Regions from separate parts of the Massilia paldalensis genome, predicted to be linked through region 1. Evidence: predicted binding sites of a transcription regulator. Region 1 holds the regulator's gene; each other region holds the start of a gene.
The links. The regulator LexA, encoded in region 1, represses DNA repair genes until DNA is damaged. The targets are predictions, from matches to a motif close to ACTGTATNNNNATACAGT.
Positions count from the first base shown of each region.

Region 2: the regulator LexA is predicted to act here: its motif matches at 3,110-3,127, upstream of ACI1V7_RS04900 (ATP-dependent helicase).
Region 3: the regulator LexA is predicted to act here: its motif matches at 1,530-1,547, upstream of ACI1V7_RS26465 (VRR-NUC domain-containing protein).
Region 4: the regulator LexA is predicted to act here: its motif matches at 2,447-2,464, upstream of imuA (translesion DNA synthesis-associated protein ImuA).

Region 1 covers NZ_JBJCIU010000001.1:422,805-429,825, reverse strand. The annotation lists gene ACI1V7_RS01880 (inorganic phosphate transporter) at 1-440, opposite strand, end outside; gene ACI1V7_RS01875 (DUF47 domain-containing protein) at 462-1,088, opposite strand; gene ACI1V7_RS01870 (replicative DNA helicase) at 1,215-2,600, opposite strand; gene rplI (50S ribosomal protein L9) at 2,728-3,180, opposite strand; gene rpsR (30S ribosomal protein S18) at 3,217-3,507, opposite strand; gene priB (primosomal replication protein N) at 3,542-3,832, opposite strand; gene rpsF (30S ribosomal protein S6) at 3,857-4,240, opposite strand; gene lexA (transcriptional repressor LexA) at 4,545-5,210, shown strand; gene ACI1V7_RS01840 (tetratricopeptide repeat protein) at 5,374-6,093, opposite strand; gene ACI1V7_RS01835 (cystathionine gamma-synthase family protein) at 6,232-7,021, opposite strand, start outside.
Region 2 covers NZ_JBJCIU010000001.1:1,087,529-1,094,549, forward strand. The annotation lists gene ACI1V7_RS04875 (phosphoribosyltransferase) at 1-359, opposite strand, end outside; gene ACI1V7_RS04880 (Hsp20/alpha crystallin family protein) at 419-889, opposite strand; gene fghA (S-formylglutathione hydrolase) at 1,126-1,968, opposite strand; gene ACI1V7_RS04890 (hypothetical protein) at 2,090-2,311, opposite strand; gene ACI1V7_RS04895 (hypothetical protein) at 2,548-2,766, shown strand; gene ACI1V7_RS04900 (ATP-dependent helicase) at 3,151-5,289, shown strand; gene ACI1V7_RS04905 (hypothetical protein) at 5,390-5,512, opposite strand; gene ACI1V7_RS04910 (SIR2 family NAD-dependent protein deacylase) at 5,669-6,487, opposite strand; gene ACI1V7_RS04915 (phosphohydrolase) at 6,484-7,021, opposite strand, start outside.
Region 3 covers NZ_JBJCIU010000009.1:39,579-46,599, forward strand. The annotation lists gene ACI1V7_RS26455 (M15 family metallopeptidase) at 1-487, opposite strand, end outside; gene ACI1V7_RS26460 (hypothetical protein) at 544-1,410, shown strand; gene ACI1V7_RS26465 (VRR-NUC domain-containing protein) at 1,586-3,250, shown strand; gene ACI1V7_RS26470 (ATP-dependent DNA helicase) at 3,247-5,559, shown strand; gene ACI1V7_RS26475 (LytR/AlgR family response regulator transcription factor) at 5,540-6,283, opposite strand; gene ACI1V7_RS26480 (sensor histidine kinase) at 6,284-7,021, opposite strand, start outside.
Region 4 covers NZ_JBJCIU010000001.1:300,120-307,140, forward strand. The annotation lists gene ACI1V7_RS01330 (NAD(P)H-dependent oxidoreductase) at 1-370, opposite strand, end outside; gene ACI1V7_RS01335 (LysR family transcriptional regulator) at 456-1,364, shown strand; gene ACI1V7_RS01340 (bifunctional helix-turn-helix transcriptional regulator/GNAT family N-acetyltransferase) at 1,340-2,299, opposite strand; gene imuA (translesion DNA synthesis-associated protein ImuA) at 2,482-3,213, shown strand; gene ACI1V7_RS01350 (Y-family DNA polymerase) at 3,143-4,618, shown strand; gene ACI1V7_RS01355 (alpha/beta hydrolase family protein) at 4,918-5,676, shown strand; gene ACI1V7_RS01360 (GNAT family N-acetyltransferase) at 5,664-6,152, opposite strand; gene ACI1V7_RS01365 (CatA-like O-acetyltransferase) at 6,257-6,925, shown strand.

The sequences.
Region 1 (7,021 bases):
AAGGGCGACAGGATGATCCACATGACGGTCTTCATCAGGCCGCCGCCGACCAGCGCGCCGGTGCCGCCCTTGGCCACGGCCGCACCGACCAGGCCGCCGATCAGCGCGTGCGAGGACGAGGACGGGATCCCGTAGTACCAGGTGATGATGTTCCAGATGATGGCCCCGACCAGGGCGCCGAACACCACGTAGTGGTCGACGATGGCCGGATCGACGGTGCCCTTGCCCACCGTCGCGGCCACGTGCAGGCCGACGGTGAAGATGGCGACGAAGTTGAACACGGCCGACATGGCGACCGCGGTCTGGGGTTTCAGCACTCCCGTCGAGACCACCGTCGCGATTGCGTTGGCGGCATCGTGGAAGCCGTTCATGAAGTCGAAGACCAGCGCTAAAAGGACGAGCAGGCCCAGCACATAGATGCTGATGTGAAGAGAATCCATCGTTATTATTGTTCTTGTGACTTAAGCGTTTTCGACGATGATGCCTTCGATGATGTTGGCAACGTCTTCGCAGCGGTCGGTGACGGTCTCGAGGATCTCGTAGATGGCCTTCATCTTGATCAGGTTGCGCACGTCCGGTTCGTCGCGGAACAGCTTGGACATGGCGGCGCGCATCACGTGGTCGGCGTCCGATTCCAGGCGGTCGATCTCTTCGCAGATGGCGACCATCTTCTGGGCGTTGTCCATGTTGTGCAGCATGCCGACGGCCTGCTGGACCTTTTCGCAGCAGGCCAGGCACAGCTCGGCCAGGCGCTTCGCTTCCGGGGTCACGGCCTGCAGGTCGTACAGCGAGATCGTCTGCGCGGCGTCTTCCATCATGTCGAGGATGTCGTCCATGCGCGTGATCAGCTTGTGGATGTCGTCGCGGTCCAGCGGGGTGATGAAGGTCTTGTGCAGCAGGTCGACGGTGGCGTACGTGATCTTGTCCGCCTGTTTTTCGATGCTCTCCACGGCGTGGGTGCGGTTTTCCAGGTCATCGAAGTTGGTCATCAGGCCAACCATTTCGTGTGCACCCTTCACGCACAGCGCGGCGTGCTGGTTGAACAAATCAAAAAACTTGCCCTCCGTGGGCATGAGGCGTCCAAACATTGTAGTTCTCCGTTGTAGATCTCTTGGGACTTCTTGGGTAAGCCGCGGAAGGGTCAGAGCCCGGTGTTGGGTTCGAAAGGGCTCTGACCCCGGTGTTCAGCCTGCGCCGCGGCGTGTTATATCGGCTTAATCACCTTGGTAAATACCGAGGTTGCCGCTGTAGTTGCCGAACTTGGTATACATGCCCATCCAGGTCAGGCGAATGGCACCAATCGGGCCGTTACGCTGCTTGCCGATGATGATCTCGGCGGTACCTTTGTCGGGTGAGTCCGGGTTGTAAACTTCGTCACGATACAGGAAGATGATGACGTCCGCATCCTGCTCGATAGCGCCCGATTCGCGCAAGTCGGACATCACGGGGCGTTTGTTCGGGCGTTGTTCCAGCGAGCGGTTCAGCTGGGACAGCGCGATCACGGGGCAGCCGAGTTCCTTGGCCAGGCCCTTCAGGCTTCGCGAGATCTCCGAGATCTCGGACGCGCGGTTGTCGCCCGGCTTGGAACCCTGCATCAGCTGCAGGTAGTCGACGATGATGAGGCCGAGCTTGCCGCACTGGCGCGCCAGGCGGCGCGCGCGGGCGCGCATCTCGATCGGGTTCAGCGCCGGCGTCTCGTCGATGAAGATCTGGGCGTCGTTCATCTTCTGGATCGCATGCGTCAGGCGCGGCCAGTCCTCGTCGGTCAGCTTGCCGGTACGCAGGCGGTGCTGGTCGAGCTGGCCGATCGAGCCCAGCATACGCATGGCCAGCTGCACGCCGCCCATCTCCATCGAGAAGATCGCGACCGGCAGGCCGGCATCGACGGCGACGTTCTCGCCGATGTTCACCGAGAACGCCGTCTTGCCCATCGACGGACGGCCGGCGACGATCACGAGGTCGCCCGGCTGCAGGCCCGAGGTCATCTTGTCGAGGTCGATGAAGCCGGTCGGCACGCCCGTGATCTCGCCCTGGTTGTCGCGGCTGTACAGTTCGTCGATGCGCTCGACCACCTGGGTCAGCAGCGGCTGCACGGGCAGCCAGCCCTGGGCGCCGCGGGCGCCCTGCTCGGCGATGGCGAAGATGCGCGATTCCGCTTCGTCGAGGATCTGCTTGACCTCGGCGCCCTGCGGGTTGAAGGCCTTGCCCGACACTTCGTCGGCGACGGTAATCAGCTGGCGCAGCACGCCGCGATCGCGGACGATCTCGGCATAGCGGCGGATATTGGCGGCGGACGGCGTGTTCTGCGCCATCGCGTTGAGGTACTGGAGCCCGCCCACTTCCTCGGCCTTGCCGAGCTGGACGAGCGATTCGTAGACCGTAATGACGTCGGCGGGTTTGCCGGCATTGATCAGGCGAACCATCTGTTCGAAGATGATCCGGTGGTCATAGCGGTAGAAATCTTCCGCATGCATGAAGTCGGCAATGCGGTCCCACGCCGCATTGTCGCGCAGCAGGCCGCCGATGACGGACTGTTCTGCTTCGATGGAATGCGGGGGAATGCGGAGCGACTCGATCTGCGGGTCTGCTGGGGAGTTCATGGCGGGCATTATACCCGTTCCCTATCGGCCGCTGAAATGATTGGTGAGTTTTAGAAGGTTTTTACGTGTTGTAAAAAAGAAAAAGCCGGGCGAACCCGGCTTTTTCGTTCATTCTCTAAAGAATGATTTAGGCAGCTTCGCCCACGACCGAGATCGTGACATCGACGACGACGTCGGTGTGCAGCGCGACGGCAACCGGGTGCTCGCCGGTAGTCTTCAGCGGACCGGTCGGCAGGCGCACTTGCGCCTTTTCGACGGCGAAACCTTGCTTGCTCAGCGCTTCGGCGATGTCGAAGTTGGTCACGGAACCGAACAGGCGGCCATCGACGCCGGCTTTCTGGGCGATGGTGATGGTCATGCCGTTCAGCTTGTCGCCCTGGCCTTGAGCGGCTGCCAGCTTCTCGGCAGCTGCCTTTTCCAGTTCGGCGCGCTTGACTTCGAATTCGGCGACGGCGGCTTGGGTAGCGCGGCGGGCCATTTTTTGCGGGATCAGGAAGTTACGTGCGTAACCGTCCTTGACCTTGACGACGTCGCCCAGATTGCCGACGTTGACGACTTTTTCCAGCAGGATGACTTGCATATTATTCTCCAGGTTCTCTAGCTACACGGACCGCAATTAAGCGTTGTGCAGGTCGGTGTACGGCAGCAGGGCCAGGTAACGGGCACGCTTGATGGCGGTGTCCACTTGACGCTGGTAGTGCGCCTTGGTGCCGGTCAGGCGAGCCGGCATGATCTTGCCGTTTTCCTGGACGAAGTCCTTCAGGGTGTCGACGTCCTTGTAATCAACCTGTTCCACGCCAGCGGCGGTGAAGCGGCAGAATTTCTTGCGCTTGAACAGCGGGTTCTGCTGTTTGCGCTTCAGTTTTTCTTTAGCTTTGTTTTTGTCGAACTTTTTACCGAATGCCATTTTTGGCTCCTGTATCTAAAAACGTGCCGATGAATTAGGCGGCACTGAAATCAATGATGTGAAACACCAGCGTCTTGCTGTGACGGCTTTTCCTGGCCAGGAATCCCGTGAAGCGGTACATCGCGCCCAGTTCGGCATTGGCGAATCGTCCGGAGATCTCGCCCGCGGCCAGCGCGGGAATCTCGAACTCGACTTGCCGGGCAATCCGCGCTTCGGTCTGGGTCGAACCGTGTTGCAACAGTCCGCCGACGATGGGAATGCCTGCCGGGGTATAGCGCAGGATGTCGCGTTCCAGGATGCTTGCGACCAGCGACAGCTCGTTCACTGCAGGGTGGTGCTCCCGCGCGACTTAGGCGGCGGCGGCCGGAGCGGCGGCCTGCTCGGCGCGGTGGCTCTTGGCTGCGTCTTCGCGCTGGACCGACTTCATCATCGGCGACGGTGCGGTTTCGGCCTTCTTCATCTTCACGGTCAGGTGACGCAGCACGGCATCATTGAACTTGAATGCGGTTTCCAGCTCGACCAGGGTCTCGTTGTCGCACTCGATGTTCATGCAGATGTAGTGTGCCTTCGGCAGCTTCTGGATCTGGTAAGCCATTTGACGACGGCCCCAATCTTCGACGCGGTGGATGTTGCCGCCGCGCGAGGTGACCGTGGTCTTGTAGCGTTCGATCATCGCCGGGACCTGTTCGCTCTGGTCCGGGTGGACGATAAACACGATTTCATAATGACGCATGAAACACTCCTTAAGGACGTTTAAACAAATGCCCACCTCGGCGTCAAGACGAGTGTGGGAAGGGGAAAGCCCAACATTATAACCGTAAAAACGTCAAGACCTCAATCGCTTTGTCGCCGCTGCCGCCCCGCCCGCCCCTCGCGCCCGGCGGCGCCTGCGCAAAAAAAGCGCGTTTCCCTCTTGCGCCAGACGCAATACTGTACAAAAATACAGTCTGATCTCATACCGGCAATGGGTTGCGCCCGCTTGTGCTTGTCAGCGTCGCGGTGCCACATTGCGTTTCTCGTAATAACCAGACAAAACCATGCTTAAGCTCACCGCACGGCAAGAACAGATCCTCAACCTGATCAAGGAAGCGATCGACAATACCGGTTTCCCGCCGACCCGCGCCGAAATCGCCCAGGAGCTTGGCTTCCGCTCGGCCAACGCGGCCGAAGAACACCTGCAAGCACTGGCGCGCAAGGGCGCCATCGAAATCTCGCCCGGCACCTCGCGCGGCATCCGCCTGGTCGGCGCCGCCGCGCCGGCCGCAGCGGCCAAGGTCGACGTGCCCCCGATGGCGGTGCCCTTCCTGCCGTCCTCGCTGATGTCGCTGCCCCTGGTCGGCCGCGTGGCCGCCGGTTCGCCGATCCTGGCCCAGGAACACGTCGAGGCGACCTACTCCGTCGACCCGGCGATGTTCTCCGCCAAGCCGGACTTCCTGCTGAAGGTCAAGGGCTGGTCGATGCGCGATGCCGGCATCTGCGACGGCGACTACCTGGCCGTCAAGAAGGTCGACAGCGCCAAGAACGGCCAGATCGTGGTCGCCCGCATCGGCGAGGAAGTCACCGTCAAGCGCTACCGCAAGACGGGCAGCACCATCGAACTGCTGCCGGAAAACCCGGACTTCTCCGTCATCACCGTCGATCCGCAGAACGACGAGTTCGCGCTGGAAGGCCTGGCCGTCGGCCTGATGCGTTCCTGGCACTGACCGCCTGCCGCCGGTTGCCGACGGCAGGAATACGTCGCCCCGGCGCAGGCCGGGGCCCAGGTTTGACGCGTTTCGACAGCGTAAAGAAATTGGGCCCCTGCCTGCGCCGGGGCGACGGTTTTTCTGCTCACAACTTGCGTCAGACAGGCAGACAGCCAGCGGGTCAGTTCTTGGCCTCCGGCGGCGGCGCGTTCTTGACCATCTCGTTGTGCTCGGCCACATAGGCCTCGGTGGCCGTGCGCCACGCCGTGAAATCGGCCACGACCATCTTGCCGCTGACCTGCGTATCCTCGGACACGCGCTCGCCCACTTCCTTCAGGTGCGTCGTGGCGCTGTCCATCTCGTCCTTGGTCAGCAGCTTGGCGATGTCGTCCGGGATGCGCTTGGTCAGCGGCAGCTCGCCGTTCAGGTAGGTGACGAAGCGGTTGTGGCAATCCTGCCAGGCCTTCATGCGCGCGCTGTAGCGGTCGATTTCCTCGTTCACCTTGGACATGGCCGGGAAGCGCGGCGCCGGGCAACGGTAGTCGCCCGTACGCAAATCCGAGCCATCGTATTTGGCGATCCAGTAGTCGATGTCGGCGCGGCGCGCCTTGCGCTGCTTGATCAGCTCCAGCGACGCGGCAGCCACGGCATTGCCGCGCGACGCCGCCTTGGCGAACCATTCGGTCGCCTTGTCCATGTCGACGGTCCCCGCTTCGCCATAGAAATACATCTCGCCCAGGTGCTGCTGGGCCGTCACGTTGCCGGCATTGGCCAGCTTCGTGTACTTCTGCAACGCTTCGGGATAGGCTTTCTTGGCGAACAGGGCGTCGGCATCGGCCAGTTCATCGGCGAGGGCGGCGCTGCTGCACAGGAGTGCGGCACAGAACAGGAAGGTCTTCATCTCGTGGGCTGGGAGGTGAGTGCGTCAAAGAAATAGCGGTGCCGAGATCATAACCCCGGCGCCGCCCTTCCTCAACCGCCGGGGCCGCCCTGCCCCGCATCTTTACGCCGCTTTACCACACGGCGCGCGTGCCGGCGCTCAGGCGTCCAGCGCCTCGCCGAAATCGGCCAGCAGGTCGGCCGTGTCCTCGATGCCCACCGACACGCGGATCAGCGATTCGGCGATGCCCATGCTGGCGCGGCGCTCGGCGCCCATCTCGAAGAAGATCGTGTGCGCGACGGGAATGACCAGAGTGCGGGTGTCGCCCAGGTTACTGGCCGGGATGGCGATTTTCAAACGGTTCAGGTAGTCGAAGCAATCGATGCCATCCTTGAGCTCGAAGGAGAACAGCGAGCCGTACGCGCGGAACAGCGTGCTCGCCAGGGCGTGCTGCGGATGCGAGGGCAGGCCCGGGTAGTGCACGGCCGCCACGCGCGGATCCGCTTCCAGCATCCGCGCCAGCGCCAGCGCATTGGCGCAGGTGCGCTCCATGCGCAGGGCCAGCGTCTCGGCGCCGACGGCGATGTGGTGGGCCGCTTCCGGCGCCAGCGATGCGCCGAAATCGCGCAGCGACTTGGCGCGCAGCTGGGCCATGCCCTGGGCCGCAGCCGGCTGCTTGCGGAAGTTGTCGGCGATGTTCGGATACGCGCTCCAGTCGAACAGGCCCGTGTCGGTGAGCGCGCCGCCCAGCGCCATGCCGTGGCCGCCGATCGACTTGGTCAGCGAATTGACGACAAGGCCGGCCCCTACCGCCTTCGGGCGGAACAGGTAGGGCGTGGTCATCGTGTTGTCGACCACGTACAGGATGCCGCGCGCGCGGCACAGTTCGCCGATGCGGGCCAGGTCGGCGATCTGGGTGCGCGGGTTGGCGATCGTCTCGACGAACACG
Region 2 (7,021 bases), 660 kb from region 1:
CGGTCGCCGCGGTAGGCCTTTTCGCGCCGTGCCAGTTCCGCCCGCTCGCGCGCTGCCACGCCGTCCACGTCGTCCTGCGTTACGCCCATCACGCCGGGCACGCCCGGCTGCAGCACAGTCACGCCGCCGCTGCCGATGGCGCCCATCGCCAGCTCCGGGTGGTGCGGCATGCCCAGCTTGCGCACGACCAGGATGTCCAGCGCGACGCCGAGGCGCTGCGCGAGGGCGAAGGCGACCGGCACGCCGCCGCGCGGCAGCGCGAGGACCAGCACGTCGTCCCGGCCGGCGTATTCGGCGAGCGGTGCGGCCAGCAATCCGCCCGCTTCGCGGCGGTCCTTGAAGCCGTGGATGTCCGCCATGTTGCCGTCCCTGCCTCGCCGTCCCTGCGTTGTCGACCCTGTGCCGGCGGGCCTCCGTGCTACTGGACGGTCAGCCGGCGCGCCGCGCCGCCTGCCTTCTTCAGCAGCGTCAGCATCAGCACGCCGTTCTCGAGCTTCGCTTCGGCTGCCGCATCGTCGACCTCGGCGGGAAGCGTGAAGGTGCGCTGGTAGCGGCGCGTCGCGCGTTCAGCGTACACCACCTGTTCGCCCTGGCGCTGTTCGTTTGCCTGCTGGCATTCGCCTTCGATCGTCACGCGCTGGCCGTCGATCGCGACCTTCACGTCTTCCTTGCGCACGCCCGGCAGGTCGGCACGCACTTCGAATGCGCCATCGTGCTCGGTCACGTCGAGCCGCGGCATGCCCACGCCTTCGCCGGCCCAGGCGGCGCCGTGCGCGAGCGGCGCGAAAAAGTCCTGGAACATGCTTTCGACCATGCGGCCGAACTGGTCTTCCATCGAGCCCGGCCGGAACGGCGTCAGCGGGGCATTGGTCCTCCTGATCAGGTTCATGATGCGCTCCTCGTAAAGGATGACATGAAGGGATGACACGACGGGATGCAACGGCGGCCGGTGGAATGACGGCGCCGCCATCGCATTTATAGGACCGGGACAGGCCGAATGCAAGCGCCGCCGCCATTCGTGCGCGGGGCCGGGAAGAGATCATTGACGCGCGCCAGCCAGCGGACGAGAGCGGGGAATCCGGCGCCGTGGCGCCGGTCCATTGCAGGGATGGGACGTGGAAGCGCTCAGCCGAGGTTGCGGCGGTGGAAGCGCAGGTGGTCGTCGACGAAGGTCGAGATGAAGTAATAGCCGTGGTCGTAGCCGGGATGGCGGCGCAGCGTGAGGGGCTGGCCGACGGCCTGGCAGGCCTGCTCGAACGCTTCCGGATGCAGCTGCTCGGCGAGGAACTTGTCGGCCAGGCCCTGGTCGATGAGGATGCCCTTGGGGAAGGGTGCCGTGCCGCTGTCGGCCATCAACGCGCTCGCATCGTAGGCGCGCCATGCGGCCTGGTCGCCGCCGAGATAGCCGCCGAAGGCTTTCTGGCCCCACGGGCAGCGCATGGGCGCGGCGATCGGCGCGAACGCGGAGACGGAGCGGAACAGGTCCGGGTTGCGCAGCGCCAGCATCAGCGCGCCATGGCCGCCCATCGAGTGGCCGAAGATGCCGACGCGCTCGGCATCGGCCGGCAGCGCTTCCGGCACGAGCCGGCGCAGTTCCAGGATGTGGCTGTACATGCGGTAGTGCGTGGACCACGGCTCCTGCACGGCGTCCACGTAGAAGCCGGCGCCCACGCCGAAGTCCCAGGCGTCCGTCTCGCCGGGCACGCCGGCGCCGCGTGGGCTGGTATCCGGCGTCACCAGGATCAGGCCTTCCTCGGCCGCCACGCGCTGGGCGCCGGCCTTGATCATGAAGGTCTCTTCGGTACAGGTGAGGCCGGCGAGGTAGAACAGCACGGGCAGGCGCTTGCCCTCGGCGCCGGGCGGCAGGTATACCGAGAAGCGCATCGGCAGGCCGATGGCGGCGGAATAGAATTTGTAGAAACGCTGGACGCCGCCGAAGCAGGCGTGTTCGCTGAGGAGTTCGAGCATGGTGGAATCCGCAAATGCGCTGGATGAACGAAACCGCAAGTATGCCCGTTCCACGCCGGGCCTGCCAGCTCGGCAGCCCGGGCATGGCGTCGGCATTGCGCAGCCTCAGGGTAGGGAAACGTCAGCCGCCGCCGATGCCGCGCATGACGCGTCCCGTGCCTTCGCACTCGGGACAGGTCTTGCCGCCGGCCAGCTTGCCGCTGCCGCCGCAGGTTTCGCACAGGTCCTCGGCGGCACCGGGCGTGCCCGGCTGGGCTTCGTCGCCCGGTTTCAGGTCGGGGGCGGCGGGGGTGACGGGATGGTGGTAGTCGGCCGGGTTGGCGCGGTTGCTGTCGGTACTCACGGAAGCCTCGCTGGGAAGAATGGATGACGAAGCCATTCTAGGATGGGCGGCGCGGCGGCGGCGCACGCGGCCGGCCGGCTTGCGGGCGCATGTGATGGCTTGTCCCGCGCTTGTCACGCGCTTGTCATCGTGCAGTGCGAAATTTGGCCTTGACTTTCAGTCATCCTGGGAAATACTCGTAAAGCAGCAACACTGAGCAGTCAAACCCTTATCCTCCATCAAAGTCAGGAACTGAGATGAATCAAGATATCCTCGATCAAGACGACGACCACGTCAGTATTCCTTACCAGCGTCGCGACGACCAGCGCACCGAGATCGTCGATCTCGGCATTGCCCTTCAGCAACGCAGCAATACGATGACGGCCGTCGAATACCTGCGTTCCCAGGACGTCGGCAACGACGTCATCGAACGCGTGCTGACCGAGCCGGGGCGCAGGCGTGCCTGGTATGCCTGAGCCCGGAGGCGCGCGTCGGCCAAGGTTATACACAAAAATTTCCTGTTTTCATCTTGCATAATTATTTCATCCGTGTTTCGCTTGACATCGTAAACCCTTGATTTTGCGCGGCTTGCAAACTGCTCGCGCAACGGGCAACTTGTTGAAAGCCGCATCCCAGCTTGGTTTTGCGATGTCAAGAGGGTGTTTTTCCACAAGCTTATTCACAGTTTTTGTGGATATCTGATCAATGCAATAAAAATCATCGACTTGGCGAAAACGGCCCCGACCGCACTGCGCCTGGTCTGATGCCGTTTCGCGACACTGGCGCAATGGGCCGCCGAGATTGCACTTGCGCAAGCACACTGGATAAATGTACAGTTGAGCCATCTTTCCGGCTTGTCCATGTCCGCTACCGCTTCCGCCATCGCCGCGCCGCCGTCGTCTTCTGCGTCCGCTTCGCCCCCTTCGTCCACCGCACGGGACGACGATCCCTATGCCAGCCTGAACGCGGCCCAGCGCGCCGCCGTCGACCACGACATCGGCGCCGCGGCGCCGCGGCCGCTGCTGGTCGTTGCCGGCGCCGGTTCGGGCAAGACCAATACGCTGGCGCACCGGGTGGCGCGCCTGATCCAGACGGGCGCCGATCCGCAGCGCATCCTGCTGCTGACGTTCTCGCGGCGCGCGGCGAACGAGATGGGGCAGCGCGCGGCCGGCGTGCTGCAGCGCATTTTCAAGACGTCGAGCCAGTCGTTCGCCAGCCTGCCGTGGGCCGGCACCTTCCACGCCATCGGGGCGCGCCTGCTGCGCGAGTATGCCGGCCGCATCGGCCTGGAAGCGTCGTTCACGATCCACGACCGCGCCGATTCCGAAGACATGATGGGCCTGGTGCGCCAGGAGATCGGCCTGGGCGCCGCGGCGGGCCAGAAGCGCTTTCCGCTGAAGGGGACCTGCCTGGCGATCTATTCGCGCGTTGTCAACAGCCGCGAGCCGCTCGCCGATGTGCTGCAATCGACCTTTCCCTGGTGCAGCGAGTGGGAGGAACAGCTCAAGCGCCTGTTCGGCGCATACGTCGACGCCAAGCAGGAGCAGAACGTGCTCGACTACGACGACCTGCTGCTGTTCTGGGCCGAAATGGCATCCGATCCCGAGCTGGGTCCGGAACTGGGCGCGCTGTTCGACCACGTGCTGGTCGACGAATACCAGGACACCAACCGGCTGCAGGCGGCCATCATCCAGGGCATGAAGCCGGACGGCAGGGGCGTGGTCGTGGTCGGCGACGATGCCCAGGCCATCTATTCCTTCCGCGGCGCCACGGTACGCAACATCCTCGACTTCCCGAAGCAGTTCAGCCAGCCGGCGTTGACGGTCACGCTGGACCGCAACTACCGTTCCACCCAGCCGATCCTGGACGCGTCGAATGCCGTGATCGCGGCGGCGCTGGAGCGCCATGCGAAGACGCTGTGGACGGACCGGGTCGCGAGCGGCAAGCCGCAACTGGTGCTGATCCCGGACGAGGCCGAACAGGCGCGCTGGGTCTGCAACCGCGTGCTGGAGCAGCGCGAGCAGGGCACCAAGCTGACCCAGCAGGCCGTGCTGTTCCGCGCCGCCAGCCACAGCGCGGCGCTGGAGCTGGAACTGGTCCGGCGCAACGTGCCGTTCGTGAAGTTCGGCGGCCTGAAATTCCTGGAAGCGGCCCATATCAAGGACATGCTGGCGGTGCTGCGCTTCGCCCAGAACCCGAGCGGCCGCCTGGCGGGCTTTCGCGTCGTGCAGCTCATTCCCGGCATTGGCCCGGCCACAGCGGCGCGCCTCCTCGATGCCGTGGCCGCCGCGCCGGAACCTGCCGATGCCGTGGCCGCCTTCGCCGCGCCGGCCCGGGCCCAGGCCGAGTGGGACCAGTTCGCCGCGCTGTTCCGGACCCTGCGCGCGTCCGGCCTGCGCTGGCCGCTGGACGCCGAGCTCGTCAAGGACTGGTACCTGCCGCACCTGGAACGCCTGTACGACGACGCGTCCGTGCGCGCCGCCGACCTCGAGCAGCTGGCGGCGCTGGCCGGCGGCTACGGTTCGCGCGAAGCGTTCCTGACCGAGCTGACGCTCGATCCGCCCGACGCCACCAGCGACCGCGCCGGACCGCCGCTGCTGGACGACGACTACCTGATCCTGTCGACGATCCATTCGGCCAAGGGCCAGGAGTGGAAGGCCGTGCACGTGCTGAACGTCGTCGACGGCTGCATCCCGTCCGACATGGCGACGGGCAGCGCGGAAGACATCGAGGAAGAACGGCGCCTGCTGTATGTCGCCATGACGCGCGCCAAGGAGCACCTGCATCTGGTGGTGCCCAACCGCTTCTTCATCAAGCAGCAGGCCCAGATGGGCGACCGCCACGTGTACGCCCAGCGCACGCGCTTCATCGCCCCGGCCATGCTGAAGCATTTCGAGGAATGCGTATGGATGAATGCCGATACGCCGCAAAGCCGCAAGCCGATGCCGGACAGCGTCAGGATGATGGTGCGCGAGCGCGCGCGCAATGCATGGAAATAATGCGAAGAAGACAGCGGGATCCCCGGAATTCCTGCCACGTTCGCCGAGTTATCCCCGTTGTGTCGTTTTTGTAGGAATTTGCCCTATAGTCACGCACTGTTCAAAAGCGGTGCACGACCAAGTCATTGATTTCCAAGGGCTTATTTTTTGCCTGTTCCTTGGGCATTTTGTTGAAACCCGCACGGCTGCTGCGCTCCGCGTTTGTCAAGAGGGGCTTGTCCACACAGTTATCCACATTTCTTGTGGATATTGGAATAAATCGATTGGAATCAATGCCTTAGCGCATTTTTGTGTGTGCCGGTCGAGGATTTGCAGACAGGCAACGACCGCATCGACTGGGGCCGGTTTCCTGACAGTCCGTCGCTCCCAGCGGCGTCGCTCAGGGCAGCGCGTCGCGCAGCCGCCGCAGGGCGTCGAGCGCGCCCGCCGCGATGCCGACGCCGGCACGCGGCGCCACGTCCGGCTCGCGCGGATTGACGCGGATGAGGGGCGCATCCTGCGCTTCGCACAGGCGCCGCACGGAGGGGACGTCGCTGCCGGCCCCCAGTTCCATCACCACCAGGCGGCGTGCCGCGCCGCCCCAGGACGCCAGGCGTGCGTACTGGGCCTCCGTGCGGGTGTCGAGCCAGGCGCCGTCGCCGAACATCAGGATGTTGGGGCGGGCCAGCGCGCCACAGTGCGGGCAGGTGGGCAGCGGCGGCGCCATCAGGCAGGTGGCCGGATCGATCGCGGGCCGTACCCCGTCCGCCGGCCAGATGGCGCCGCTGCACGGCCGCGTGCATTGCAGGTGGTGGATCGAACCGTGGCATTCCACGAGGCGCAGCGGATCGAAGCCGGCACGCTGGAACTGGCCGTCGACGTTGCTCGTGAAGACGAAGGCGCCGTGCGCCAGGCGCTCGCCCAGTGCGCGCAGGATGGCGAAGCCTTCGTGCGGCACGGTGTCGCGGTACAGCGCGAGGCGGTGGCCGTAGAAGCCCCAGGCCAGTTCCGGATTCGCCGCGAAGTGGCGCGGGTTGGCCATCTCGACGAAACGGATGCCGAGCCGCGCCAGTGGCGGATAGGCGCGCCAGAACCCGTGGTCGCCGCGAAAGTCGGGCAAGCCGGAATCGACGCCCATGCCGGCGCCCGCGCCGACCAGGAGCGCGTCGGCATCGCGCAGCAGCGCGGCGGCGCGGGCGATGGCGGCGTCCACGCTCACGGTCCTTCCTCCGCGTCGATCCTGCGCTGCAGGCGCTCCAGCTCGGCCAGGAAGCGTTCGGCCGCGACGAGCGGCGGCCACGGCTCCCACGGCCGGCAGCCGTAGGCATCGGCGAGCGGATCGCGTTCCAGCACCTTGGAGCGGATCTTCAGCGTGGAGCGCACTTCCTGCACCGACCAGCCGGCCACGTGCACGGCCTCGCTGGCGGCGGCCAGGCGGTCGGCGCGCTTGTGCAGCGCGTGCTCGCCGGCCGTCCAGGCGGGCAGGCGGTAGCGCAGGAACACGGCCTGTTCCAGGCGCCGCGTCAACGCGCGGAAACCGTCGCCGAGGAAAGGCTTGATGGGCGACACCGCGTCGAATCCGAGCAACCCTTCCTCGGCGTCGTGCAGCAGTTCGCGCAACTCGCACACGGCGGGCAGGGGCGCGCTGCTTGCCGCGCGCCGCAGCAGCATCACGGCGATCGAATGCTGGGCCACCGACAGCGGCAGCGGCCAGGCCGAGTGGCCGCCCCAGCGGTAAGTGCGGGCCAGGCCG
Region 3 (7,021 bases), on a different contig from region 1:
AGTCGGGGTGCAGCAAGCCCCAGTTGCGGCTGGCATCGACGAGCATCGGCCGCACCAGTTCCACCTCGCGCGTCGTGAACGCCAGCGGCGGCAAGGCGGCCGGCGGCACCAGCTGCTCTCCCTTCAGCAGGGCGGCTACCTGCGGATCGACGACGGTCTCGACCGGCTCGTAGCCGGGCAGCATGTCCGGATTACGCATCAACAGCGCCAGCAACGATGGCACCACGATCACGGGCAAGCCGATCGCACACGATACCCGGTTGCGTCTTAACAACGCCCGCACGTCGCGCCAGGCGATGCCCGCGCCGGACCAGCCCGCCCGCACGGTGCTGCCGCCGGCCCGGCCCCAGCCCCCCGCGCGCCACAGCAGCCGCCGCTGCAGCGCCCCGAGGAATTGCAGCAGCGACGCCCGCCCGGCCGGGAACACGACCAGGCCGATGACGCTGCAGGCCAGGCAAAAGTAGAGGAACACGAGGAAGATCAGCATCGCTTTCTCCGCATTGTTTCTAATTGGAATTAATTTCCAATCTTAGGAGTAACGCGGTGCGCCCTACAGATGAAAATCAACCCGGCTCCAGGCGTCCCAACCTGATGTCCTCGTCGCGCCGCGCCAATGGCGAAATCAGCATCCTGGCCATGCTCGACGGCCAGTCGCGCCGTTCGCTGGCGCGGCGCTTCCCCCGCATGCCCGCGCTGCTGGCCTATGCGGCCGCCGGCACGGCCGCATGCACGCTGGTCGGCGTGCTGGCCTGGCTGGCGCACGACGGCATGGACCGGTCCGCAGGCAAGGACACCGACGGCAACACGATGACCGTCGCGCAAGCCCCGTCCACGCCGGCAAGCACGGACGCGGAGGCGGCGACGCAAGCGGCCGCTCCCGACGAAGCCCTTTCACGCGCGCCGGCGCCCGCCACAGCCGACGTCGATGCCCCCCTCCCAACCGGAACCGCCGCCATCGTCGATGCGCTGAATACCGACATGCCCCCACCGGACACGCCTACGGCAGCCGATGCCCTGCCGGCACCAGCCGCACCAGCCGCACGACCGCTGCCGACGGTGGCCAGCGTGCCCGCATCGCCGTCTGCCTTGGCCGCGGGCGCCGACACCGGCAAAGCGGGAGCAATGGCGGCAACGCCACCGACACGCAGCCATGGTCCGAAGGGCGCCGCCGTTCGCCCCCTCGCCGTCGTCCGGCCCGTCCAGGCGCCCGTGCGCACCGGCACGCCGCTTAAACCCAAACGCAACGCGGCGCCGACCAAGCTGGCAGCCCCCGCCGTCGACATGGACGTCGCCCTGATCACGGCCATCATCCAGCACGCCGGCCGACCGCTCGACGCGACCGGCGCCGAGCATGCCGACGCGACCTGCGCCGGCAAGCCTTGCGGCCCGCGGATGCCGGAACAACCGTGAACGGCCGACGCATCCGCGCTCGTCGGCATTGACGTTCCGATAAGGCGTGCGGCCAGCCGCGCGCCAAAAACGACGTCCGGCGCCAAAACCGCTGGGCGCGACCCGCCTGCCACGGCTATACTGTACAAAGATACAGTTGGCACGGATTTGACGAAGATTTAGGCGGCGGCGAGGCATGATCAGGGTTCTGGAAAACGAGTTTTATTACCTGGACAACTTCCAGCGCGTGCTGGACTGGATTGCCGAGCGTTATGCCGACCTGCTGGTCGACGAGGAGCACGCGTTCATCGCCGCCTTCCCCACCCTGCCCCAGGCGGCGCGCGCGCTCTTCGTGCGCCTCGTGATGCGCAAGGGCACGCTGTTCCGTGCCAGCAAACTCAACTACGCCGAGATCGGCTGCCCCGTCGAGGCGGCGCACGCGCTGCTGCCCACCGGCTGGATCGAATGCGATCCGACGGTCGACATCGACGAACTGTTCGACCTGCTGGTCAAGCCGGAACTTGCGGCGGCGTTTGCGCTGGACGGTGCGATCAAGAACGCGCGCAAGGCCGACCAGCTCGAAGCGCTGCGCCTCGATCCGCGCCACGCCGAGGCGCGGCCGTTCTCGCGCTGGTTCGCCGCCAGTTCCGACCTGGCGCTGCGCCTGCTCGTGCAGCCCCTGTGCGACCGCCTGCGCCTGCTCTTCTTCGGCAACCTGAGCCAGGACTGGACCGAGTTCGTGCTGTCCGACCTGGGCCTGTTCCGCTACGAGAAAGTCGAGTTCTCGCCCGCGTCGCGGGGTTTCCGCACGCGCAGCGACATCGAGCACTACCTGCGCCTGCACGCCTGCAAGGAGCGCTATTACGCGGGCGAGCCGGCCGCCGAGATCCTGCCGGACCTGGTGGCCGCGCTGCCCGCCGGCGGCTTCGACAACCCCTGGCTGGACAGCCGGCGCGAGCGCCTGATGTTCCAGCTCGGCCAGCTGTTCGAGAAGGAAAAGGACTGGGAGCGGGCGCACGCCGTGTATGCCGACTGCCGCTATCCGGGCGCGCGCGGCCGGGCGATCCGCGTGCTGGAAAAGCACGAGAAGTTCGACGCCGCCTATGCCCTGTTCGAAGTGGCCCGGTCCGCGCCGGAAAGCGACGCCGAGCGCCAGCACCTGCTGCGCATCGGCCCGCGCCTGGCGCGCAAGCTGGGCCACCCGAAAAGCCCGGCGCGGCGCGCGACGCCCGTCGAGCGGCTCGACCTGGTGCTGCCGCCCTCCAACGACATGCGCGTCGAAGGCGTCGTGCTGGAACACCTGTGGCGCGACGAGGCGCCCGTGTTCTACGTCGAGAACGCGCTCGCGAACACGCTGTTCGGCCTGCTGTGCTGGAAGGCCGTGTTCGCCGCGATTCCCGGCGCCTTCTTCCATCCGTTCCACCGCGGCCCGGCGGACCTGTTCAGCGCCGACTTCCAGCGCCGCCGCCAGGCCGAGTTCGACGCCTGCCTGGCCATGCTGGACGATGGCAGCCACCGCGCCGCGATCCTCGCCACGCATGCCGAAAAGGCGGGGCTGCAGTCGCCGTTCGTGTCCTGGGAATGGCTCGGGCGCGACGTCATCGAGCTGGCGCTGGACTGCATCCCGGCCGCGCACCTGAAGCTGTGGTTCCGCCGCATCCTCGATGACGTGCGCGACAACCGCACGGGCTTTCCCGACCTGATCCAGTTCTGGCCCGGGGAACGACGCTACTGCATGATCGAAGTGAAGGGCCCGGGCGACCGCCTGCAGGACAACCAGTTGCGCTGGATCGACTATTGCGCCGCCCACGGCATGCCCGTCACCGTCTGCTACCTGCAGTGGGAGCGCGCGGCGGCATGAGCGACACCCTCATGCAGCAACAGCGCCGATACAGCGTGGCGGTACGCGCGCTGTGCGAATTCACCGCCAAGCAGGGCGACCTCGACCTGCGCTTCACGCCCTCGCCGACGGCTCAGGAAGGCATCCAGGGCCATGCGATCGTGGCCGCCCGGCGCGACGACAACTACCGCAGCGAGGTCGCCCTCGAAGGCAGCTACGGTCCGCTGCACGTGCGCGGCCGCGCCGACGGCTACGACCCGGACAAGAACCTGGTCGAGGAAGTGAAAACCTACCGCGGCCAGCTCTCCAGCATCCCCGCCAACCACCGCCACCTGCACTGGGCCCAGCTGCGCGTCTACGGCCACCTGCTGTGCGAACAGCTCAACCTCCCCGCCGTCAACCTGGCCCTCGTGTACTTCGACATCGGCAGCCAGCAAGAGACGTCGTTCAGCGAAATGCGCACGCGCGAGGAACTGGCCGCCCTGTTCGCTGACCAGTGCGAGCGCTTCACCGCGTGGGCCGAACAGGAACTGGCGCACCGCGCGACGCGCGACGCGGCGCTGGACGCGATGCGCTTTCCCCACGCGGACTTCCGCCCCGGCCAGCGCCAGCTCGCCGAAGCCGTGTTCCGCGCCAATGCCGGCAAGCGCTGCCTGCTGGCGCAGGCGCCGACCGGCATCGGCAAGACCATCGGCACGCTGTTCCCCGTGCTGAAGGCGGCGCCGAAGCAGGAACTGGATAAACTGTTCTTCCTGGCCGCCAAGACCCCGGGCCGCCAGCTGGCGCTGGACGCCGCCGCCACGCTGAAGCGGGGCGCCGCGCTGCCGCTGCGGGTGCTGGAACTGTCCGCGCGCGACAAGGCCTGCGAGCATCCGGACAAGGCCTGCCATGGCGACGCCTGCCCGCTGGCCAAGGGTTTCTATGACCGCCTGCCCGCCGCCCGCGCGGCAGCGCTGGACGCGCCCCTGCTCGACCGCGCCACGCTGCGCGAGATCGGCCTGGCGCGCGACGTCTGCCCCTACTACCTGGGCAGCGAGATGACGCGCTGGAGCGACGCCATCGTCGGCGACTACAATTACTGGTTCGACGGCGGCGCCATGCTGTACAACCTGGCGCAGGCCAACGGCTGGCGCGTCAGCGTGCTGGCCGACGAGGCGCACAACCTGGTGTCGCGCGCGCGCGGCATGTACAGCGCCAGCCTGGAGCGGGCATCGCTGCGGGCCGCGCGCGCGGTGGCGCCGCCCGTCGTCGCGAAAGTGCTGGAAAAGCTGGGGCGGGCCTGGACCGGCGTGAGCAAGGAGGCGCCGCTGCCCTACCAAGTGCTGGACAAGATCCCGCCCAAGTTCACGGACATCCTGGCCACGGCCGTCAGCGCCATCACGGAACACCTGGCCGAGCAGGCGGTGCCGCTCGACCCGGCGCTGCAGGAGTTCTATTTCGACGCGCTGCAGTTCGCGCGCCTGGCGGAGTCGTTCGGGCCGCACTCGCTGTTCGACCTGACGCGCGCGGACGAACGCGATACGGTGCTGTGCATCCGCAACGTGATCCCCGCCCCCTTCCTCGGCCCGCGCTTCGCGTTCGCCCACGCGACGACGCTGTTCTCGGCCACGCTCAGCCCGTGGAATTATTTCGCCGACCTGCTGGGCATGCCGGAGACGACGGCCTGGATCGACGTCGACTCGCCGTTCCGCGCGAGCCAGCTGGACGTGCACGTGGCGCGCGGCATCTCCACGCGCTACCAGCAGCGCGCCGCCTCGCTGGGACCGATCGCGGACCTGATGGGCCGCCAGTACGCGCAGGCACCCGGCAACTACCTCGCCTTCTTTTCCAGCTTCGACTACCTGCAGCAGGCGCTGGCGCGCTTCGAACGCGAGCATCCGGACATCCCCACGTGGACGCAGGCGCGCCGCATGAGCGAACCGGAACGGGCCGACTTCCTGGCGCGCTTCGTCCCCGGCGGCCGCGGCATCGGCTTCGCCGTGCTGGGCGGGTCATTCGGCGAAGGCGTCGACCTGCCGGGGGACCGCCTGATCGGCGCCTTCGTCGCCACGCTCGGCCTGCCGCAAGTGAATCCCGTCAACGAACAGGTCAAGCTGCGCATGGACGAACTGTTCGGCGCCGGCTACGACTACACGTACCTGTATCCGGGCATGCAGAAGGTCGTGCAGGCGGCCGGCCGCGTGATCCGCACGGAACAGGACCGCGGCACCGTGTGGCTGATCGACGACCGCTTCGCCCGCCCCGAGGTGCAGGCGCTGCTGCCGGCCTGGTGGCACATGGGTGCCGATGGAAATGGCGGGGCCGGTCTGCCTAGCGCAGCAGCTCCCTGAGCTTCTGGTAGCCGCTGCGGCTGATGGGGACGCGCGCGTCACCCGCAAGGAGCGCGCAGTGCCCGTCCTTGCCGGACGGCTCGATGCGCACGATCGCGTCTAGGCGGACGATGTAGGAACGGTGCACGCGCAGGAAAGCCTGGGCATCGAGCTGTTCCTCCAGCTCGGCCAGCCGCTGGTTCTTGAGCCAGCGCCGCCCGCCGGCGCAGATGGCCACGTAGTCGTCCTGCGCCTCGATGTAGTCGACCTGCCCGGCCGGGATCACGTGCACGCGCGCGCCGTCGCGCACGACGATGCGTTCGAGGCTGCCGTGGCGGATGCGCGCCTGCCCCGTGAGCGCCTCGATGGGCTGCTGCGAGGATGCGCGCGGCACGCGCAGGCGTTCGCGCGCATGCGTCAGCGCCGCGTCCAGGCGCGCGGGCGGGAACGGCTTCAACAGGTAGTCGATCGCATGCACCTCGAAGGCGCGCAGCGCGAACTGGTCGTAGGCGGTGACGAACACGTAATGCACCTTGCCGCCCGCCAGCTCGGCCACCTCGAAGCCGTCCAGGCGCGGCATCTGGATGTCGAGGAAGACGAGGTCCGGCGCCAGCTCGGCGATCGCCTTGACGGCCTCGAAGCCGTTCTCGCATTCGCCGACGATTTCCACGTCCGCATGCGCGCCCAGGTATTCGCGCAGCAGCGCGCGCGCCAGGTGTTCGTCGTCCACGATCAGTACCCGCATTCAGGCCTCTTCCATCGTCGTTGCGCCATGCGGTGCGGTCTGCGCCGGCAGCGCCAGCTCGACCACGAACCGCCCCTCTTCCATGCCCCAGCGCGCACCGGCCTCGTCGCCATAGCTGGCGGCCAGCCGCTGGCGCACGTTGTCCAGGCCCAGTCCCGTCCCGCGGCTTCCGGCGGCGGCACCTTCCTGGTCGACGTCGTTCTCGACGCGGATGCGCAGCAGCGCACCGGCGCGGCGCGCCTCGACCCGGATCAGGCCCGGGCCGATCATCTGGCCGATGCCGTGCTTGATCGCGTTCTCGACGAGCGGCTGCAGCAGCATCGGGGGCAGCAGGCAGGCGGTCGCATCGTCGTCGACGGCGGCCTCGAAGCGCAGGCGCGCGCCGAAGCGCACCTGCTCGATCGCCAGGAAGTGTCGCACCAGCTGCATTTCCGTGTCCAGCGCGACCTTGCGGTCCGCGTGCAGGCCCAGGCTGTGGCGGAAGAAATCGGCCAGCTGCTGCGTCATCGCGCGTGCCGCGGCCGGGTCCAGCGCCGTCAGCGCGCTGATCGAATTGAGGCTGTTGAACAGGAAGTGGGGATCGATCCGGGCGCGCAGCATGCGCAGTTCGGCGTCGCGCGCCGCCAGCATCATCTGCAGGCGCTGGGTCTCGAGCAGGCGCACGCGCTCGGACTCGATCATCAGGTAGTTGACGGCGGCGGACAGGCCGTACAGCAGCACGCCCAGCCCGAACATCGA
Region 4 (7,021 bases), 120 kb from region 1:
GGCCGAAGGCGAACACGCGCTCGATCCAGCCCTTCATGATGGCGGGCATGCCGAACCACCACAGCGGGAACTGGAACACGACGGCGTCGGCGGCGAGCAGCTTGGCCTGCTCGGCGCGGATGTCGTCCGGCTGCGTGCCGGTGCGGAAGGCGTGGCCCGATTCCTCGACGAAGGACAGGCGCGCCGGGTCGAGGCGGTCCGGGAAGTCGTGGGCGTCGTAGACGGCTTTCCATCCCAGCGCGTACAGGTCGGACTGCAGCACTTCGTGGCCCTGGCTGCGCAGGGCCGTGCGCGCCGCACCGGCCAGTTGCGCGGTGAGGGAGGCCGGATCGGGATGGGCGTGGACGATCAGGACGGTCTTGGTATTCATGGCATCTCCTTGCGTGGAACCATGATTGTCGGACCGGCCGGCAAGCCCGGGAATGGCCGCCGGCTTTTGGGGTAGTATCCAAAAAATGGATATCAACCGCATCGACTTCAACCTGCTGGCGACCCTGGAGGCGCTGCTGGCCGAGCGCAGCGTGAGCCGCGCCGCCGCGCGCCTGGGCCTGAGTCAGCCGGCCCTGAGCGCCCAGCTGGCGCGCCTGCGCACGATGTTCGGCGACCGCTTGTTCATTCCCACCCACCGCGGCATGACGCCCACGCCGGTGGCCCTCCAGCTGCAGGCGCCGCTGGGCGCCGCGCTGGCGCGCCTGCGCGAGGTGGTCGCGTCCGCGCGCGTCTTCGATCCGGCCCGCGACGCGTTCACGGTGCGCATCGCTGCCTCCGACTACGTGCAGGCGGCGCTGCTGCTCGACTTCGCGCTGGTGCTGCGCGCGGAAGCGCCGGGCGTGCGGATCGCGCTGCTGCCCGCCAACGATACGCGCCTGGCGGGACAGATGGAGCGGGGCGAGGTCGACCTGGCCCTGCTCACGCCCGAGTACATCGCCGACACGCTGCGTTCGCGCCCCCTGTTCGAGGAGCGCTATGCCTTGATCGCGCGCCGCGGCCACCCGGCGCTGCGCCGCAAGCTCGACGTGCGGCGCTTCTGCGAACTCGATCACGTGATGGTCTCGCCGCGCGGCGGCGGTTTCACGACGCCCGTCGACGACGTGCTCGACGCCATGGGCCTGCGGCGCCGCGTGGTGCTGTCGGCATCGACCTTCCAGTCCGTGCTGGAGCTGGTCGCGCGCTCGGACCTGGTCGCCCTGGTGCCGGGCCGGCTGGCGGATGCGCGCGGCGCCAACCTGCGCGTGCTGGCGCCGCCGCTCGAGGTGGCCGGCTTCGCGATCCGCATGGCCTGGCACGACCGCGACCATGGCGACGTGGCGCAGCGCTGGGTGCGGGAGCGGCTGGCCGCCTACGCGGAGACGGCGCGGCGATAGCGCATCGCGACATTGCACCGCTCGTAGCGCGCACCGTAGCGGGCCATGATGCCGGCATCGTGCTGGAAGCCCAGCTTCTCGTACAGGTGCACGGCGGCGGCGCACTTGGCGTTGCTGAGCAGGTAGAGCGGGTCGGCCTGCAGGGACATGGCGCGCGCGATGACGGCTTCCAGCAGGAACTCGCCGGCCTTCAAACCGCGCGCCGATGCGCGCACGCCCATCTTGGTCAGCTCGAAGCTGGTGGGACCGGTCTTCTGCAGCGCGCAGGTGCCGACGATGCCCAGCCCCCGGGCTTCGACGAACAGGATGACGCCGCCGGCGTCGATGATCTTTGCGCGTGGATTCTCCAGCACCTCGCGGTCGGTGGCTTCGAGGCGGAACATGGCGTTGATCCACTCGGCATTGATGTCGTGAAAATGGACGGCCAGATCGTCGCTGTATTCGCGGATCGTGAGCGTGGCGTTGTCCGTGCGGGCGGCCAGCACGTCGATGGGGGTCGCGTCGAGGGCCGCTTCGATGGCGGCGAGCTGCGCCATGAAAGCGTCGCCGCGCTCCCCCAGCAGGGTGCGCACTGCATCGCCCACCTGGGGAAAGACATACAGACGGGCGCGCGCCAGCACGGCGCTGCCTTGCGGCGTCAGCGAGATCGTGCGCTGGCGCTGGTCCTCGCCCTGTTGCGACTGGACCAGGCCCAGCTCGATCAACTGGCCGACGCCGCGCGTGATGCCGGGCTGGCTGACGCCGATGGCCTGCGCCAGCTGGCCGACGGTCAGCGGCTGCGCTTCCAGCGCCGTCAGCAGGGGCATGTGGGCCGGCTGCACCGGCAGGCCGGCATCGGCGGCGACCTTGGCGGCGCCCGCCTGCATGCGTTCGCCCAGGCGCTTCAGCCTGCTGCCCAGGAAAGTGGGGCCCAGCTCTCTCAACAGATCGGTCATGGCTTGTCCTCGCTAATTACATAACACGGTATATAACACTATATGAATTAAGTGTGCGCGCTGTCAAGCGACAGCCGGCCGGCTACTTTGCATCCCGTTTTGCGGCATACCAAAAGATAAACCTTGCCAAAACCTGATGAGACTAGTACTGTATGTTTATACAGTATTTCTCTGCATCAAACATGAATTGCTCAGACTCAACATCTGCGGCGCCGGAATCCTTGCATCCGTCGCTCTGGCTCGCCTCGCAGCTCGCGCGTGCCAGTACGCACTGCATCGATACCGGCCACCCCTTGTTGTCGTCCCAGTTGCCCGGCGGCGGCTGGCCGACGGGAACGCTCATCGACCTGATGCTGCAGCAGCCCGGCATCGGCGAAATGCGGCTGCTGCGTCCGGCGCTGGAGCAAGTCGCCGCGCGCCGCATCGTGCTGCTGCAGCCGCCGCATCCGCCGCAGGCGCTGGCGCTGGCGGCGCTGGGGGTGCCGCCCTCGCAACTGATCTGGCTGCGCACCAGCCGCACGGCCGATACCCTGTGGGCGGCCGAACAGGTGCTGCGCAGCGGCAGTTGCGGGGCGCTGCTGTTCTGGCAGAGCCAGCACCTGCGCGGCGAGAACCTGCGCCGGCTGCACCTGGCCGCGCAAGCCGGAGAGACCCTGTTCTTCATGATGCGTCCGCTGACTGCCGGCCACGACGCGTCGCCGGCGCCGCTGCGCCTGGCCTTGCGGCCGCAGGCGGGCGGCATCGAGATCGACTTCGTCAAACGCCGCGGACCGCAGCGCGATGCGCCGCTGTTCCTGCCCCTGGGCTTGCCCTTGCCCCTCACCACTTACCTGCAACAACGCCATGCGTCTCTGGATCGGTCTGCACCTGCCCCGGTTGCCGCTCGAGGTCTTCGCTCCGAGCTGGTCCACTGACGCCGGCAGCGTCGTGCTCGAACAGGAGCGCGTGCTGGTGGCGTCGACCCTTGCCCAGGCGGGCGGCATCCGCACCGGCATGCGCCGCGGCGGCGTGCTGATGCTGCTGCCCGATGCCCGGCTGCACGAACGCGCCCCGTTGCTGGAAGCGGAAGCGCGCAACGCGGTGGCCATGGCGCTGTTGCAGTACACGCCGCAGGTGGCGGAAAGCGAGGAGTCGACCCTGTTGATGGACGTCGGCGCCAGCCTGCGCCTGTTCGGCGGCGTGCGCGCGCTGTGCCGGCGCGTGTCTGCCAACGTGAAGGCACTGGGTTTTTCCGCCTCGCTGGCCTGCGCCCCCACGGCGCGCGGCGCCTGGCTGCTGGCACGGGCGAGGGCGGGACGCGTGCTCAAGATGGCGTCGCTGCTGCGCCGCCTCGACCGCCAGGCCCTGCTGCTGGCCCCGCCCGCGCGGCCCTATGCCTCCTGGTTCGAGGGCATCGGCTGCGCCACGCTGGGAGAATTGCGCAGGCTGCCGCGCCCCGGCCTGCAACGCCGCTGCGGGCGCGAACTGCTCGACCTCGTCGATGCCGCCTATGGCCTCTCTCCCGAGCTGCACGAATGGATCGCGCCGCCCGAGACGTTCGACGCGCGCCTGGAATTATTCGACCGTATCGACGATGCCGAATTGCTGCTGGAGGGCAGCAAGCGCCTGCTGCTGCAACTGACGGGCTGGCTGTGCGCGCGCCAGCTTGCGGTGGAACGCATCACCCTGAAGCTGGAGCACGAGCGCGGGCGGGTGGCGCGTCCGCCCACCTGCGTGGAGGTGGCGCTGGCCGAACCGGCCTGGCGCGACGAGCACTTGATCCGCCTGCTGCGGGAGCGGCTGGCCAAGCTGGTGCTGGACGCGCCCGTGATCGGCCTCGGGCTGGAGGCGCAGCAGGTGCAGCCGATGGCGCCGCCGAACGCGTCGCTCTTCCCCGAGCCGGGCGGCACCGAGGAAGACCGCATGCGCATGCTGGAACTGCTGGTGGCGCGCCTGGGCCCGGACAATGTGCTGCAGCCGCTGCCGAACGCCGACTACCGGCCCGAGGCAGCGAACGCCTGGGTGCCGGTGCAGCAGAAGGTGAGGGAAGCGGCACGCAACGCGCGCATGCCGCCCGACGTGATGAGCCTGCCGCGTCCGACCTGGCTGCTGGCCAAGCCGATCGCCCTGCTGATGCGCGACCACCGGCCGTTCTACGGCTCGCCCCTGAAGATGGCATCGACGCCGGAACGCATCGAGGCGGGCTGGTGGAACGGCCCGCAGACGCGCGACTACTTCATCGCCGAAGGGCAGGACCACACGCTGTACTGGGTGTACCGCGAGCGCCTGGGCAGCGACGACGGGGAGCCGCGCTGGTTCCTGCACGGGCTGTTCGGCTAGGGGTGTCTGGCTGATTTCTTTCGCTGGCAGCGAGACCGTCGACCCCGCGAAGGCAGGGGCCCAAGCTCGTCGCGCCGCCGCGCCCGCAAGCCAGCCCGGCCGCGCGCCAGCGAACGGCCGGCGAGCCAGTCCCACAGCAGGGCGGGGGCAATGGGGCAGGGGCTGCGGCATGCTGCAACATCGTCATCGACATTCCTTTCCTCCGGCTCTGCATGACCCTTTCGGACGGCCGGCGGCCAAAGTCCGCCAAACGCGTTAGCATAGCGGCATCATCGCCAAGCAATCGTACCAGAGGACCCATGCTCACCGAACGCATCGACTTCCCCGGCCCGCACGGGAAAATCTCCGCCAAGCTGGACGCGCCGGACGGCACCCCGCGCGCCTACGGCATCTTCGCCCACTGCTTCACCTGCAGCAAGGACGTGCTGGCCGCGACCCGCGTCGCCCAAGGCCTGGCCGCCCACGGCGTGGCCGTGCTGCGCTTCGACTTCGCCGGGCTGGGCGCCAGCGCGGGCGATTTCGCCGATACCAATTTCTCGTCCAACGTCCAGGACCTGGTCACGGCGGCCGACTTCCTGCGCGCGAAGTTCGCCGCGCCGAAACTCCTGATCGGCCACAGCCTGGGCGGCGCCGCCGTGCTGGCCGCCGCCCACCGCGTGCCCGAAGCGCAGGCCGTCGTCACGATCGCCGCGCCCAGCGATCCGCACTACGTCGTCGACAACCTGCTGTCCGAGCACCTCGACACGATCACCAAGCTGGGCGAGGCGCGCGTGCGCCTGGCCGGCCGCAACTTCAACATCCGCCGCCACTTCGTCGAGGATGCGGCCCAGCACAAGATCCACGAGCACATCGCCAACCTCGGACGCGCGCTGCTCGTGATGCACGCGCCCCAGGACGATACGGTCAGCATGGACAATGCGAGCCGCATCTTCGAACTGGCGCAGCACCCGAAGAGCTTCATTTCGCTGGACGGCATCGACCACCTGATCACGGGCCGCGAGGATGGCGCCTACGTGGCCGGCATCATCGCGGCCTGGAGCGCGCGCTACCTGGCATAGGCCTGCCACGCCATGCGCTGCACCTGGATATGCGGGTGGCTTTCCAGCGGCTCCCATTCATCCAGGAACGCAAAGCCCTGACGCTCGTAGAACCGGACGGCGCGCACGTTGTCCGGCGCCACGTCCAGCACCACGCGCGCGTGGCCGCCCGCGACCGCATGCGCCTTGACCGCGTCGACCAGGCGCCGCGCCGCATCCGATCCGCGATGGCCCGGCGCCACCCACATGGCGATCAGGTTGTAGCGGCCCAGGGCATCGACCACGCCGCCCGCCAGTCCCACCGCTTCATCTCCCTCGATGGCCAGCCAGAAGCGCGACGACGCCCGGCCGGCCGCGCGATCCTGCCAATGCGCGTCGTCGTTGGCCGCCGCCTGCTGGTGGCGCACGCCGAATGCGGTGGGGGCGTCGCGCAGGGCGGCCAGGCGGATGGCTTTCAGGGCTTGCCAGTCGGCGGCTTCGGTGGGACGGATCAGCATCGACGAATTTCTCCTTCCATGGACAGGAAACCATCCTCTCATGCCGGCCAAGCGCCGACAACAAGCGGCAATATGCGACAATGCCGCCCCATTGAAGGAGGAGCATGATGCAGCACTTTGAACGGCGGCGCGACCGCTTCGACCTGTTCGACCGCATGGACAGCCCGGCGGTCAATATCTGCTTCACGATGGCGCTGCCGGACTTCCGGCCCTGGTGCAAGGAGCAGGGGCTGGCGGTCTTCCACGTGATGCTGTGCGCCGTGCTGCGCGCCGTACTGAAGATCGAGAATTTCCGCTACCGCATCCTGGACGGGGAGGTGATCGAGATCGAACGCCTGGTGCCGTCCTTCACCGTCATGAACCAGCACGGCGACCTGAATTTCGCCCAGTTCGACTGGAGCGACGACGTGCGCGAATTCGTCGCGCGCGGCCGCGCGGCCGGCGCCAAGGCGTCGGCCATGACGGAGCTGAACCTGAAATACCGCACCATGCTGCCGCGCGAAGCGAAGGAGCAGGTATTCGTCACCTGCATCCCGTGGCTGGACTTCACGTCGATCCAGCATCCGACGACGACACTGGCCGTGCCCGACATCCCGTCGCTGGCATGGGGACGGTTCCGCGATGCGGCGAACGGCCAGCTGCAATTGCCGTTCTCGGTGCAGGCGCACCACGGCTTCGTCGACGGCTACCACATCCACCTGCTGGCGCAGCAGATCGCGGCGGAGCTGGAGGCCATCATGCAGGGGCAGCCGGGCCAGGGGCCATCCGACTGAGTTTCTTCCGACAGAAAGACCGTCGCCCCTGCGCAGGCAGGGGCCTGATGTCGCGTGCGGCAGAGGACATCGGGCCCCTGCCTGCGCAGGGGCGAC